One region of the Shewanella sp. WE21 genome, then DNA from elsewhere that is predicted to be linked to it. Evidence: predicted binding sites of a transcription regulator. Region 1 holds the regulator's gene; the other holds the start of a gene.
The links. Region 1 encodes LexA, which represses DNA repair genes until DNA is damaged. Its sites were predicted from a motif close to TACTGTATNNNNATACAGTA; they were not measured.
Positions count from the first base shown of each region.

Region 2: the regulator LexA is predicted to act here: its motif matches at 4,453-4,472, upstream of recA (recombinase RecA).

Region 1 covers NZ_CP023019.1:1,586,445-1,594,011, reverse strand. Annotated here, with positions in the region: gene ctaD (cytochrome c oxidase subunit I) at 1-1,108, opposite strand, end outside; gene coxB (cytochrome c oxidase subunit II) at 1,118-2,653, opposite strand; gene CKQ84_RS06800 (cell division inhibitor SulA) at 3,057-3,569, opposite strand; gene lexA (transcriptional repressor LexA) at 3,566-4,186, opposite strand; gene plsB (glycerol-3-phosphate 1-O-acyltransferase PlsB) at 4,347-6,770, shown strand; gene mtr (tryptophan permease) at 6,770-7,567, shown strand, end outside.
Region 2 covers NZ_CP023019.1:3,289,490-3,297,056, reverse strand. Annotated here, with positions in the region: gene alaS (alanine--tRNA ligase) at 1-2,461, opposite strand, end outside; gene CKQ84_RS14445 (regulatory protein RecX) at 2,781-3,203, opposite strand; gene recA (recombinase RecA) at 3,278-4,345, opposite strand; gene mutS (DNA mismatch repair protein MutS) at 4,748-7,318, shown strand; gene rpoS (RNA polymerase sigma factor RpoS) at 7,451-7,567, opposite strand, start outside.

The sequences.
Region 1 (7,567 bases):
AACCGCCAATAGTGAAGAGTATGATAAAGGCTACAGCAAACAGCATGGGCGTTTCGAAACTGAGTGAGCCGCGCCACATAGTGGCAACCCAGTTAAACACTTTCACCCCAGTTGGCACTGCAATCAACATAGTGCAATACATGAAGAACAGCTCGGCAAACACTGGCATACCTGTGGTGAACATATGGTGCGCCCATACGAGGAACGACAGAATTGCAATACTAGCCGTAGCATAAACCATGGATGCATAGCCAAATAAGGGTTTACGACTGAAGGCGGGGACTATGGCAGAGATGATGCCAAAGGACGGCAAGATCATGATGTAGACTTCAGGGTGGCCGAAGAACCAGAAAATATGCTGGAACATCACAGGATCGCCGCCGCCAGCCGCATCGAAGAAACTCGTGCCGAAAAACTTATCTGTCAGCACCATAGTCACTGCGCCCGCGAGTACGGGCATAACCGCGATCAGTAGGAATGCCGTGATAAGCCAAGTCCAGACAAACAATGGTAACTTCATCCATGTCATGCCTGGCGCGCGTAAATTCACTATGGTCACAATCACGTTGATCGCGCCCATGATCGAACTTATCCCCATGATATGAATAGAAAATACAAAGAGCGCCGTGCTATCTGGGCTATAAGTTGTTGATAGTGGTGCGTAGAAGGTCCAACCAAAGTTAGGTCCGCCACCTTCCATAAATAGCGAACTGAGAAGAATAGTAAAGGCGAAGGGGAGTATCCAAAAACTCCAGTTATTCATCCGTGGCAGCGCCATATCGGGCGCCCCTATCATCATAGGGATCAGCCAGTTAGCGAGCCCTGTAAAGGCTGGCATTACCGCACCGAATACCATGATCAGCCCATGAACAGTTGTCATTTGGTTGAAAAAGTTGGGCTCGACCAATTGTAATCCAGGTTGAAAGAGTTCAGCGCGGATCACCATGGCCATAGCGCCACCGGTTAAGAACATAATGAAGCTGAACCATAAATACAAAGTACCTATATCTTTATGGTTGGTGGTTAGCAGCCAGCGCATGATGCCCTTTGGCGCACCATGATGATGGTCATCATGGGCTGCGGTTTGATCTTGAGTCGTTGTGCTCATCATTATCCCCTACTGTCCATGACTTGCGATATCAGCAGGTTGCACTGTATCGCCGGTATTGTTGCCCCAAGCATTGCGTTCATAGGTAATGACTGCTGCAAGTTGTTGTGGGCTAAGCTGTTTGCCAAATGCCTGCATAGCCGTGCCTGTTTTACCGTGCATCACAATATCGATGTGATTGGCGACTGGTCCAATGGCGATAGCGCTACCCACTAGCGCGGGGAAGGCGGGTGGTATTCCTGCACCTGTCACTTGATGGCAGGCAGCACAGAAGGTCGCGTAGACAGTTTCACCTTCGGCCATGAGGGCGTCATGGCTGAGTGTGGAGAGGCTTGCGGGATCTACTGCAGCTGAGACGTCTTTTGCAGGCGCGGGTGTCGGGGTTGTACCGCTTGGTACCGCGGCGGATGTTTGTGCAGAATTGCCGTTCATGTACTCGTTGACGTCTTTGGCTTGCACTGCATCGCCAGTATTATTGCCCCAAGCATTACGCTCGTAGGTAGTCACTGCCGCGATTTCTTGTGCGGTCAATTGCTTACTAAACGCTTGCATGGCTGTACCCGTTTTACCGTTGAGCACAATTTCAAGGTGACCGCTGAGTGGTCCCGTTGCAATCGGGCTACCTTTAAGGTGCGGAAATACGCCTTGCAACCCTTCGCCATTGGGCTGGTGGCAGGCTGCGCAGTGCCCGAGGTAAACTTGTTCACCTTGAGTCATCAACTCTTCTTTACTTAGGGTTTGTGATAAAGCGGCTTGAGCGGCTTCAGCCGCAGCACCTGCAGCTTGTTTCTGCTCTGTGACCCAAGCCTCAAACTCGGCTTCGGGTAACGCTTGTACTACGATAGGCATAAAACCATGGTCTTTACCGCAGAGCTCGGCGCATTGACCACGGTAAATGCCGGGTTTGTCGATGCGAGTCCAAGCTTCATTGATAAATCCAGGGTTGGCATCTTTCTTAATTGCAAAGGCGGGTACCCACCAAGAATGGATGACATCCTCTGAAGTCATCAGAAAGCGGATTTTGCGGTTTATCGGTAGAACGAGCGGTTTATCGACTTCCAATAGATAGTTTTCACCCTTGGTTTCGGTGCCTTCGATTTGTGCTCTGGGTGTTGTCAGTATGCTATAAAAATCAATATCTTGATCGAAATAGCTGTAATGCCATTTCCATTGTGAACCCGTGACTTTTACGGTGAGATCGGCGTTGCTGGGATCTTCCATTGCGATTAAAGTTTTTGTCGCTGGAATCGCCATTAAGATCAAAATGATAAATGGCAGAATCGTCCAAGCGATTTCAACTTTAGTGCTTTCGTGAAAGTGGGACGCGACAGCGCCTTTGGATTTTCTGTGGTTGATCATGGCGTAAATCATGACGCCAAAGACCACTAGGCCTATTGCGCAGCAGATATACAAGATGGTCATGTGCAAGTGATAAACCTTGCCACTGATCTCGGTCACGCCAGGGGTCATGTTGAACCGCATGTCCGCGGCGGTCAACGGTGGTGCGAAAAGCACCACGAGTAAACAATACAACAATTGCTTCACAAGACTTCTCCTCTGCCAATTGCGAATAGCAACTACAAAGAAGAGCAACACAGTAAGTCTCAACTCTATGCAAACTCTTCAGTTCCCAAAAAAGCTTTTTTGACTTCAACGTGCGTTGGCGGCTGTTACTTTTAATCAAGTATTGTTACTGCTGGTAATTAGCCACGCTGGCACATACTGCTGAAATAAATCTGTTCTCTATTTTTAGTGGCGCTTCGAGTTCGATAAATACTCGATTCATTGACCACGGAAGGTGATATATCATCACCGACTTAACCAACCATACTTGCTGTTTAAATATTGATCAAGATCACTTATTTATCTAATTATCTGAAAAATTGCCAAAAAAAAGCCTCACATTCATAGGTGAGGCGGCTTTCAAGGTAAAAAATTAAATGAATATTTAGTGTACAGAGCTAAAAAAAGATTGCTGACCGAAGAGATTGCCTTGCTCAATGCGTACGTCGGCATGTAAGTGACTGTTTACGTCTTCAAGCACTATGCCCATAGCTCGGGCACTTTTAGCCACGATTTGTAGGCGTCGATTATCCCGCGCATCCAATGATTGAGTCCAAGTAATGACTGCACTGGACGTACCACTTGTCAGGGCTTTCTCCATCGCCCACAGGGTTTCGACTTCATCTTTAGCATGTACCAGCAAAACTCTATCCATACGCACACCTGCGCTGGCGAGCATTTGCTTGTAGCCAATACTTGGAGGGTTGATGAGCACTAACCAACGGCCCTGTTGGCTTAACTGAGCGAGTTGTGCACTCAGATGAATTAATTCTTGGCGACCTTGAGTCTTAGTTGGCATGCAGGCGATGGGCGCATGGTGCCAGTCATAGTCGGCATCACGGACTTCATCGAGCCACAAGCCCGGATGGCGGGGGGCATTGCCAAGTAGTTTATTCATAGCCAATCTCCATTACGGATCACACCGACGGCGAGTCCTTCAATTGTTAAACTTTGGAAGCCTAAATCCACTTTAATCGGGGAGTAATCTTCATTTTCGGCATGTAGATAGACTACATTACCTTTTTTTTCGAAACGTTTAACAGTGACATCGTCATCGACTCTAGCGACAACCACTTGACCATTTCTAGCTTGTTCTACTTTATGAACTGCCAGCAAATCACCTTCGAGAATGCCGATATTTTTCATGCTGTCGCCTTTTACTCGCAGTAAAAAATCGGCGGCGGGATGAAACATGCTTGGGTCGACTTGGTAGTACTGTTCAACATGTTCTTGGGCGAGGATAGGTTCACCCGCGGCCACTTGGCCGATGAGCGGTAAACCTGTTTCAGTCAAATCTTCGATTTCCGCAGGCAGACGAATGCCTCGAGATGTGCCTGGCATGATCTCAATGCAGCCCTTTTTTGCCAACGCTTTAAGATGTTCTTCAGCCGCATTGGCGCTCTTAAAACCTAAACGGGTTGCGATTTCTGCCCGAGTGGGTGGCATGCCAGTATCGGCAATATTTCGTTTAATTAGCTCTAAAATTTCAGCTTGGCGTGGCGTCAAAGGTCTCATGGTGTTTCCTGTTTTTCTATACAGTTACTGTTAGTATATACAGTATTGTTTGCAGCGCAAGTATTAACCACTTTTTAGCTATGTTGGAGAGAATTAGCGAATATTGCCCATAGTCTGGTATTCTATCGGGCTAGTAAACGCACTTAATTGCATAAGAATAATGCCTAAACACGACTCTCTTTGGTTGAAATCATTACGTTGGATCCAAAAACACTTAGTGCACACTATTGTGGTGCCTCAGGATCCCTTTGCCGATCTGAATCTGGATGCTTCCAGACCCCTTGTTTATGTGATGAAAACAGAATCCCTTAGTGACATAGCTGCTTTGAGCGAAATAACGGCTAAGTTAGGTTTACCAAGCCCTTATGAGCCTCTAGTGGCTAATGGTGTGACTGCGCCTCGGGTTGTCTGTCTTCAAGGGCGTAAGCCACTGTTTGGCGAACGTGCTGGTAATGAGCCTTTCCTCGAATGCTTTATGCGTTTGTTAGCCGTGCATAAGGAACGTCCTGAATTGGATATTCAACTGGTGCCCGTGAGTTTGTATTGGGGTCGCACGCCAGGGAAAGAAGACGACACTATGAAGGCGGCCGTATTTGAGCGGGAAAACCCGACTTGGCTACGCAAGTGCTTGATGATTCTGTTCTTAGGTCGACATAACTTCGTGCAGTTTTCGAATGCCGTATCCCTGCGTTACATGGCTGACGAACATGGCACCGACATGGGGATTGCCCATAAGTTAGCGCGGGTTGCGCGCGTGCATTTCCGTCGTCAACGTAAGGTAATGACAGGGCCTGTGCTGCCAAACCGCCAAGCACTGTTTCATTCGTTGCTCAAATCTGAGTCGCTGCGCAAAGCGATTCAAGAAGAAGCCGCCAGTAAAAAGATTTCTGAGACCCAAGCGCGCGAGACGGCTATTGAGTATCTCGATGAAATCGCTGCCGATTACTCAGATAGTTTAGTGCGTATTGCCGAGCGTTTCTTAACTTGGCTGTGGAACAAGCTTTACAGCGGGATTAACATTAAAGGCGCCGAGCAAGTTCGCCAGCTGCACCACGATGGCCACGAAATTGTTTATGTGCCTTGCCATCGCAGCCACATGGATTACCTGCTGTTATCGTATATTTTGTATTATCAAGGCATGGTTCCGCCGCACATTGCTGCCGGCATTAACCTCAATTTCTGGCCCGCGGGACCTATGTTCCGTCGCGGTGGTGCCTTCTTTATCCGCCGTAGTTTTAATGGCAATAAGCTGTACACCGCAGTATTTCGTGAGTATTTAGACCAGCTGTTTGCTAAAGGTTATTCGGTGGAATACTTCTCCGAAGGTGGCCGTTCACGTACTGGCCGTCTGTTGGCGCCGAAAACTGGCATGATCGCCATGACGATGAACAGCGTACTGCGCGGTATTGAACGTCCTGTCACACTTGTGCCTGTGTATTTAGGCTATGACCATGTGATGGAAGTGGCGACTTACCATAAAGAGTTAAGCGGTAAGAAAAAGAAAAAAGAATCTGTGTGGCAGGTGTTCGGTGCCATTCGCAAATTAGGTAATTTTGGCCAAGGTTATGTGAATTTTGGCGAGCCTATTACCCTGCAAAATTTCTTAAATGAGCGTGCGCCAAACTGGCGTGCTGAGTTGGCCGATGATCCCGAGCAGAAACCAAGTTGGTTAACGCCAGCGGTAAACGTGCTGGCTAATCGGGTGATGACGCGTATCAATGATGCCGCAGCCGCGAGTTCGGTGACTTTGACTAGCTTAGTTTTACTGGCGACAGATCAAAACGCCTTAGAACGTAGTCTGCTGGAGCGTCAGCTTGATTTGTATCTGACCCTACTCAAAAAAGTGCCTTACACTTCTTATACATCTGTTGCCGAAGGTGATGGTAAGCATTTAGTGCAGCAAGGTTTAGAGCTGAACAAGTTTGTTGTTAGTGCCGATCCTTTAGGGGAAATAGTGTCTATCGAAGCGAGTCAGGCTGTGTCTATGACTTACTATCGTAACAATATCATTCACTTATTTATTGTTCCTTCATTAATTGCGAGTTGTTTAACCCACAATGAACAGATCCTGCGCCAGCAAGTGGTTTCAATCGTTGCCGATTTTTATCCACTGCTGAAAGCCGAACTCTTCATGGGAATTAAAGACTTACCAGCCTATGTTGAGCAAGTACTGGATTTCCTGATTGGGCAAGGTTTAGTAGTTGAGACAGATACTTTAGCTGTCGTGCCTGAGCACTCAAGCCAATTATTGTTGTTAGCCAGTTCAGTGAGTGAAACTTTGCAACGCTACGCTATTATTTTCAATCTGTTAGCGAACAGACCTAAGATGGAGCGCTCAGAACTTGAGTCTGAGAGCCATTTACTCGCCCAGCGTTTAGGGGCTTTACATGGTATTACCGCGCCTGAATTCTACGATAAAAAACTCTACGGTACTTTGAGCGTGAAGCTCAAAGAATTGGGATATCTGGCGGATAGTGAAGATAAGTCCAATATCAATCGCATACGAGATCAGGCCAATAGCTTATTACGTCCGTCAGTGAGACAAACGATAGTGGCGAGTGTCACCGCGGAGCACACAGTTTAATGGCAAATCATATGAATGCGGCTAAGCATAAGCCCGCAGGTAAGTCCTTGCTTGGTGGTGCCATGATTATTGCTGGCACGACCGTAGGTGCTGGGATGTTTTCTCTGCCCGTGGTCGGTGCAGGTATGTGGTTTGGCTATTCGATTTTAATGTTATTGGGTATTTGGTTTTGCATGTTGATGTCGGGCTTATTGTTGCTCGAAACCAATTTACATTTCGAACCCGGTGCTAGCTTCGATACCTTAAGCAAGCAAACTCTTGGGCAGTTTTGGCGGATAGTGAACGGCGTTTCTATCGCTTTCGTGTTGTATATTTTGACCTATGCCTATATCAGCGGCGGTGGTTCGATTGTGAATCACAGCTTGCAGGGCATGGGAATTGAGTTACCGCAAAGCGTGGCAGGGCTGGTGTTTGCCATAGTATTGGCGAGTATAGTATTGATCAGTACTAAAGCCGTGGATCGGATTACCACGATTATGCTCGGCGGTATGATCATTACCTTCTTCCTCGCTATCGGCAATTTATTGATCGAAATTGATGTGACTAAGTTGCTCGAACCCGATGGTAATAACAGCTTTTCACCTTATCTGTGGGCGGCGCTGCCCTTTGGTCTCGCTAGCTTTGGTTACCATGGTAACGTCCCCAGCTTAGTGAAGTATTACGGCAAAGATTCCTCCACCATTATCAAGGCGATTTTCGTCGGCACCTTTATCGCGCTGGTGATTTATGTCTGTTGGTTAGTGGCGACTATGGGCAATATTCCCCGCAGCCAGTTTATCGACATTATTGCCCAAGGC
Region 2 (7,567 bases), 1.7 Mb from region 1:
TCAGATCGTTACTCACACCCGCGATCAGGTTAACTTTCCCTTCCTGCGCAGTGCCAAGCACGATAATGGCCGATTTCAATTTCTGTTTTAATTCATCTTGCAAGCCGCGTAGTGAACTTGCCTCAACGCCGTCTAATTTTTTGATCAGTACGTTAACGCCATTAACTACAACGGCATCGCCCACTAAGTCTGCACTCGCTGCGGCCGCGAGCTTATCTTTCAGCTGCGCCATTTCTTTTTCGAGTTGCTTCATCTTATCGAGCTGCGCTTTTAACTTAGCCACCACTGAGTTTGCATCGCCTTTCAATAAGGCAGCGGCTTCTTCCAGTTCAGCTTGTTGCTGCGCCACATAAGCCATAGCAGCAGCGCCAGTCACGGCTTCGATGCGACGTACACCCGCAGCAATACCTGCTTCAGAGGTGATTTTAAATAAGCCGATATCGCCAGTGCGACCCACATGGGTACCGCCACACAATTCGATAGAGAAATCGCCCATAGTCACAACACGCACTTGTGAATCATATTTCTCACCAAAAAGTGCCATAGCGCCTTTCTCTTTAGCTTCATCTATGCCCATTTCAGCGGTTTTAAGTTCATGGTTACGACGAATTTGAGTGTTAACTAATTCTTCAACTTCTTTTAATTCAGCAGCTTTTACGCCTTCGAAATGGGAGAAGTCAAAACGTAAACGCTCAGGATCAACCAAAGACCCTTTTTGCGAGACATGAGTACCGAGCACTTGACGCAGTGCGGCATGCAGTAAATGCGTAACAGAATGGTTTAACTGTGTACGGTGACGCAGTTTTTTATCCACTTTCGCTTCAATAACTTGGCCAACGCTCAAGCTACCTGTAGCCAAAACACCTTGATGGCCCGTTGCTTGACCATACTTTTGCGTATCGTTTACCGTAAACTCAATACCATTCGCAACCAATTGGCCTTTATCGCCTACTTGACCGCCAGATTCAGCGTAGAAAGGTGTTACATCGAGCACGACAACGGCTTCATCACCCGCTTTGATCGCCGTCACTGACTCACCATTTTGATAAATCGCGGTGACCTTAGCTTGACCCGCTAATTCGGTGTAACCACTGAATGCAGTTTCAGTATCAATTTTCAGCGCAGCGTTATAATCTGCACCAAAGTTACCGGCAGCTTGTGCGCGGCTACGTTGCTCAGCCATGGCGACTTCGAAACCGGCTTCATCGACAATGATGTTGCGCTCACGGCAGACATCAGCGGTCAAATCCATTGGGAAGCCATAGGTGTCATACAACTTAAATACGGTTTCGCCGTCTAAGGTGTCACCTTTCAACTCGTTTAAGGCCGTATCTAAAATACCTAAACCACGTTCAAGCGTACGGGCAAATTGCTCTTCTTCCGCTTTCAGTGCTTTTTCAACAATCGCTTGAGTCTCAGCTAACCCTTTTGCTGCATCGCCCATCACCGCAATCAAAGACGGAACCAGCTTGTAGAAGAAAGCTTCGGTCGCACCTAACTTGTTACCATGGCGAACAGCGCGACGAATAATACGGCGCAGCACATAACCACGGCCTTCGTTCGACGGCATAACGCCATCGGCAATAAGGAATGCACATGAACGGATATGGTCAGCAATAACGCGCAGCGACTTTTCAGATAAGTCACTAACACCAATGACCTCTGCGGCTTTAGCAATCAAAGTACGGAAAATATCGATTTCGTAGTTAGAATGTACGCCCTGCATAATCGCAGCAATACGCTCAATCCCCATACCTGTATCAACCGAGGGCTTAGGCAAAGGTAACATTTCACCCGATGCTTGACGGTTGTACTGCATGAAAACGATGTTCCAGATTTCGATGAAACGATCACCATCTTCTTCAGGACTGCCAGGACGTCCGCCCCAAATATGATCACCATGATCATAAAAAATCTCAGTACATGGACCACAAGGACCGGTATCACCCATTTGCCAGAAGTTATCTGACGCAAAGGCAGCACCTTTATTGTCACCGATACGTATGATGTTCTCGGCAGCGACACCAATTTTTTTATTCCAGATTTCAAAGGCTTCATCATCTGTCTGATAAATAGTGACGCACAGACGTTCCTTCGGCAGCTTTAAGGTTTCAGTTAAAAAAGTCCAGCCCAAACGAATCGCTTCTTCTTTGAAATAATCTCCAAAACTGAAGTTACCTAGCATTTCGAAAAAGGTGTGATGACGTGCTGTGTAGCCAACGTTATCCAAATCGTTATGTTTACCACCAGCGCGTACACAACGTTGAGCAGTAGTCGCACGCGTATAATTGCGTTTGTCCATGCCAAGAAACACGTCCTTGAACTGGTTCATGCCTGCATTGGTAAATAAAAGTGTGGGATCGTTGCCTGGCACTAATGAACTACTGTCCACAACTTGATGACCATTGCTGCGGAAAAATTCGAGGAAAGCGCTTCTGAGCTCTGCTGTAGTTTGATACATGAAATCATCCTGAATTGGGTAAGCATTACCAGCTACGCCTTAGGCTAGCCGTATTTCTATTTGCCCAGCATTATAAGCAGACTAAGGAAGGACGACCAGTCTTGATTGGTGATATACACATCAGGAATTTAATATTTTAGCGTGAATCGCCCACACCAGAGTCACTAGAAGCAAAACGACAGGATAAAGCACAAATAAAGACGGCGTAAGTTTATCGCGGCACGGACAATATTTAAGCAAGTGAGTCTAATGTGAAGTATGAAATTGACAATACCCATTGATGATATTTAGATGAGCTTTTACAGTCTTAGCTCCAAATTTAATAATCTTCATCGAGATCATTGGGATCATTGGGATCTGAATCTAGTGCGTAAGTGATTTGATCGTAGCTAAAGCCTTGGCCCATTAAAAAACGCACTCGTTTGGCCTTTTCCTTTGCGATCAGATCCCGAGCTTTAGAGCCCTTCACTTCTGTTACGCGAGGTACACCGTATTTCTTGGTGGCTTTATCTTTTGCTAGCTCAAACCAGTCACAATCACAATTAACCAAAGCGGCTTCAATACAGTCTTTAGATAAGCCTTTCTGTGCGATTGCTTGGCGGATGCGTATTGCACCGTGGCCTCGACTGATGTGGCTACGCACCAACAGTTCGGCATAACGAGCATCATTAATAAAACCGGAGGATTCGCAAGCATCGAGTACAGGTTCGATATCGTTAAGTTCGAAACCTTTTTCGAGCAATTTATCGCGGATTTGTAAACGGGAATAATCGCGGCGCGCTAACAGCGCGACCGCAATTTGATGGGCTGACTGACTCAGAATACTTCGCCTGTCTCTAAATCAATATTGTCCTCAGTACTATCATCAGCTTTGGCAGCCAAGGCACTCGGATTACTCAAAAGCAACTCACGTAGCGTCTTGTCAATTTCAGCAGCAATAGCTGGGTTTTCAGTCAGATATTTGCCAGCATTAGCACGACCTTGGCCGATTTTGTCACCTTTATAGCTGTACCAAGCGCCCGCTTTTTCAATCAACTTATGGGCTACGCCTAAGTCTACTAACTCACCAGTACGGTTAATACCTTGGCCATAAAGGATTTGGAATTCGGCCTGCTTAAACGGCGCTGCAACCTTGTTTTTCACCACTTTAACGCGAGTTTCGTTACCGACCACTTCATCGCCGTCTTTAATGGCACCAGTGCGGCGAATGTCTAAACGAACAGAAGCATAAAACTTCAGCGCGTTACCACCAGTTGTAGTTTCTGGGTTACCGAACATCACACCAATCTTCATCCGAATTTGGTTGATGAAAATAAGTAAGGTGTTAGATTGCTTTAAGTTACCCGCAAGTTTACGCATGGCTTGGCTCATCATACGCGCCGCTAGGCCCATGTGAGAATCACCAATTTCGCCTTCGATTTCAGCTTTAGGCGTTAATGCCGCCACTGAGTCGACTACGATAACGTCAACAGCGCCTGAGCGAGTTAAAGCATCACAAATCTCAAGCGCTTGCTCGCCAGTATCCGGTTGTGAACACAGCAGGTTATCAATATCTACGCCCAATTTTTTAGCATAAATAGGGTCTAACGCATGCTCTGCATCGATAAAGGCACAGGTTTTGCCTTCACGTTGCGCTGCGGCAATCACTTCTAAAGTCAGTGTTGTTTTACCTGATGATTCAGGACCATAGATCTCAACGATACGACCCATTGGCAAACCGCCAGCACCTAAAGCAACGTCCAGAGACAGAGAACCGGTAGAAATGGTCTCAACATCCATAGAGCGATCTTCGCCCAGCTTCATGATGGAGCCTTTACCAAATTGTTTCTCAATTTGGATCAATACCGCAGCAAGTGCTTTCTCTTTATTTGGATCGACCTTCATTCCTGTTCCCTCATCAAGACAAGCATTAAGCTGTCAAAAGTGATATTCAATTTACAAACGGGTAATTCAAAAAGCCGCGCTTTTTGTCTTAATTCTGCTGACTAGTATACTGTACAATCATACAGTATCAAGACCTGTGACTGAATTATTTTTAGCTGATAGGATTTTTAATATGGCCAAGGTTTTAGCGAATATCAAATCAGATAATAGCTCCCTTTGATCAATATCCATCGTTAAGGGCTCAATTTTCGCTAAATTATTGCTAAGATTGGCGCAACAAATTTTGCGTGGTCTTTTTAGCTGAAAATTGTACAGCAGTCTTCCGCTTCCATAGCGCTTAATCACCCTTAACCACACAAACTGTATCGCCTTTAGGCAGTCACAACGGACGATAACGATTTAATGAATGTAATTGATACCGATGATTTAGAAAAACATACTCCTATGATGCGTCAGTACTTGACGATGAAAGCAGAACATCACGATATGTTGCTGTTTTATCGCATGGGTGACTTCTACGAGTTGTTTTATGACGATGCTAAACGCGCTTCTGAGCTATTAGGCATTTCACTCACTGCGCGCGGTAAAAGTGGTGGCGATCCTATTCCGATGGCGGGACTTCCCTACCATGCTGTGGAAGGCTATCTTGCAAAATTAGTTCAAATTGGTCAATCAGTTGCGATTTGCGAACAGATTGGCGATCCCGCGACATCTAAAGGGCCAGTAGAACGTAAAGTGGTGCGAATTGTAACACCAGGCACCTTAACCGACGAAGCGTTGCTACAAGAACGCCAGGACAATCTGTTAGCCGCGGTTTATCAAGGTAAAGTCGGTTTTGGTTATGCCACATTAGATGTTTCATCCGGACGTTTTGTGATTGCTGAGCTCGACACCCGAGAGTCATTAGAAGCAGAATTGCAACGCACTAATCCCGTTGAAATTCTCTACAGTGAAGACTTTGGCGAACTAGGTCTACTTAACGGTTTTAAAGGCAAACGCCGTCGCCCCGAGTGGGAATTTGATTACGATACGAGTATCAAGTTACTACTGGCCCAGTTCGGTACTAAAGACTTACATGGTTTTGGCATCGCAGATGCACGTTTATCACTGCAGGCTGCAGGTTGCTTGATGCAATATGTCAAAGACACACAGCGCACGGCACTGCCCCATATCAATGCCATTATCCGCTTCAATCAAACCGATAGCATAGTACTCGATGCGGCAACTCGCCGAAATTTAGAATTAACTCAAAACCTTGCCGGTGGCCGCGATAATACCTTAGCGGCAGTATTGGATAATACGGCAACGCCTATGGGCAGCCGTATGTTACAACGCTGGATCCATCAGCCTCTGCGAGATCCTAAGCAAATCAAGGCGCGCCAACAGGCGGTGACTGAACTCCTCGATACCGCAGCCCACGAAGGTTTGCATGAGCAGTTAAAGGCACTTGGCGATATCGAACGTATCATGGCAAGACTCGCGCTGCGTACCGCTCGCCCAAGAGACTTTGCACGTTTACGTCAAGCACTGGGCTTATTGCCTGAATTACAACAGAGTTTAAGTACACTGAGCGCGCCACACACGACTCAATTGCGTCAACACTTAGGTGAGTTCCCCGCTGAGCAAGCCCTGCTTGAGCGCGCGATAGTCGATAATCCACCTATGCTTATCCGCGATGGAGGAGTGATCCGTGAAGGCTACAACAGCGAATTAGATGAATGGCGCGGTCTTAGCGAAGGAGCGAGTGATTACTTAGTACAACTCGAAGCCAGAGAAAAAGAACGTACAGGTATCAACACACTTAAAGTCGGCTATAACCGTGTACACGGCTATTACATTGAAGTGAGCCGCTTGCAATCCTCGCAGGTACCGCTCAATTATCAACGACGTCAAACCCTTAAGAATATGGAGCGTTATATCACGCCCGAACTTAAGGAGTACGAAGAAAAAGTGCTCTCGAGCCAAGGTAAAGCGCTGGCACTCGAAAAGCAGTTATGGGAACAGTTGTTCGATCTTATTCTGCCAAAATTGCATGAATTACAAGCTTTTGCTCGAGCGGCGGCTGAGCTTGATGTGTTGAGTAACTTTGCTGAGCGCGCCGAAACCTTAGGCTACACTTGCCCAGAGCTGCGCCAAGATATCGGCGTACAGATAGAGGCTGGTCGTCACCCAGTGGTGGAGCGTGTCAGTCAAACACCGTTTATCGCTAACCCCGTGACCTTGCACAATCAAAGACGTATGTTGATTGTGACTGGACCTAACATGGGCGGTAAATCGACCTATATGCGCCAAGTCGCCTTGATCACGCTGATGGCCCACATTGGCTGTTTTGTTCCAGCAGATCGCGCCCTGATTGGCCCGATTGATCGCATCTTTACCCGTATTGGCGCATCAGACGATCTGGCCTCTGGCCGCTCAACCTTTATGGTAGAAATGACTGAAACTGCCAACATCCTGCACAATGCCACTGCCAGTAGTTTAGTGTTAATGGATGAAATCGGCCGTGGAACATCCACCTATGATGGTTTATCGCTAGCTTGGTCGGCGGCGGAATATTTAGCCCAGCAAGTCGGGGCTATGACCCTATTCGCCACCCATTATTTTGAATTAACTCAATTGCCTGAGCTAATGACAGGCGTGTATAACGTGCACTTTGATGCCATTGAGCATGAAGATACCATCGCCTTTATGCATGCGGTACAGGAAGGCGCCGCCAGTAAAAGCTACGGCTTACAAGTTGCGGCGCTTGCCGGCGTGCCAAACAAAGTGATTAAAGCAGCGAAACATAAATTGCAGCAATTGGAGAGTCGCGATCACCAACCAGAAGGAACGAGGACGCCCATTCAAAGCTTACTCGCTTTACCTGAACCGGTTGAAAATCCAGCTTTGACTAAATTAAGTAGCATTAATCCCGATAACTTAACGCCAAAACAGGCGCTTGATTTGCTCTATGAACTGAAACGCTTGAGCTAGACATCAGGTGATCTAAATAAAAGCCTAAAAATAACAACGCCCACTCTATAGTGGGCGTTTTACTTTATGACGTGATCTCACACTAAGTACATTTTCTGGATAGCTTCTCTGAAAGGCACCAGAAGACAGATATTAGTTTCTAAATAAAGCTTCAACAGATAAACCTTGAGAACCCAATAAATCACGTAAGCGTTTTAATGCTTCCACTTGGATTTGACGAACACGTTCACGGGTTAAACCAATTTCAGC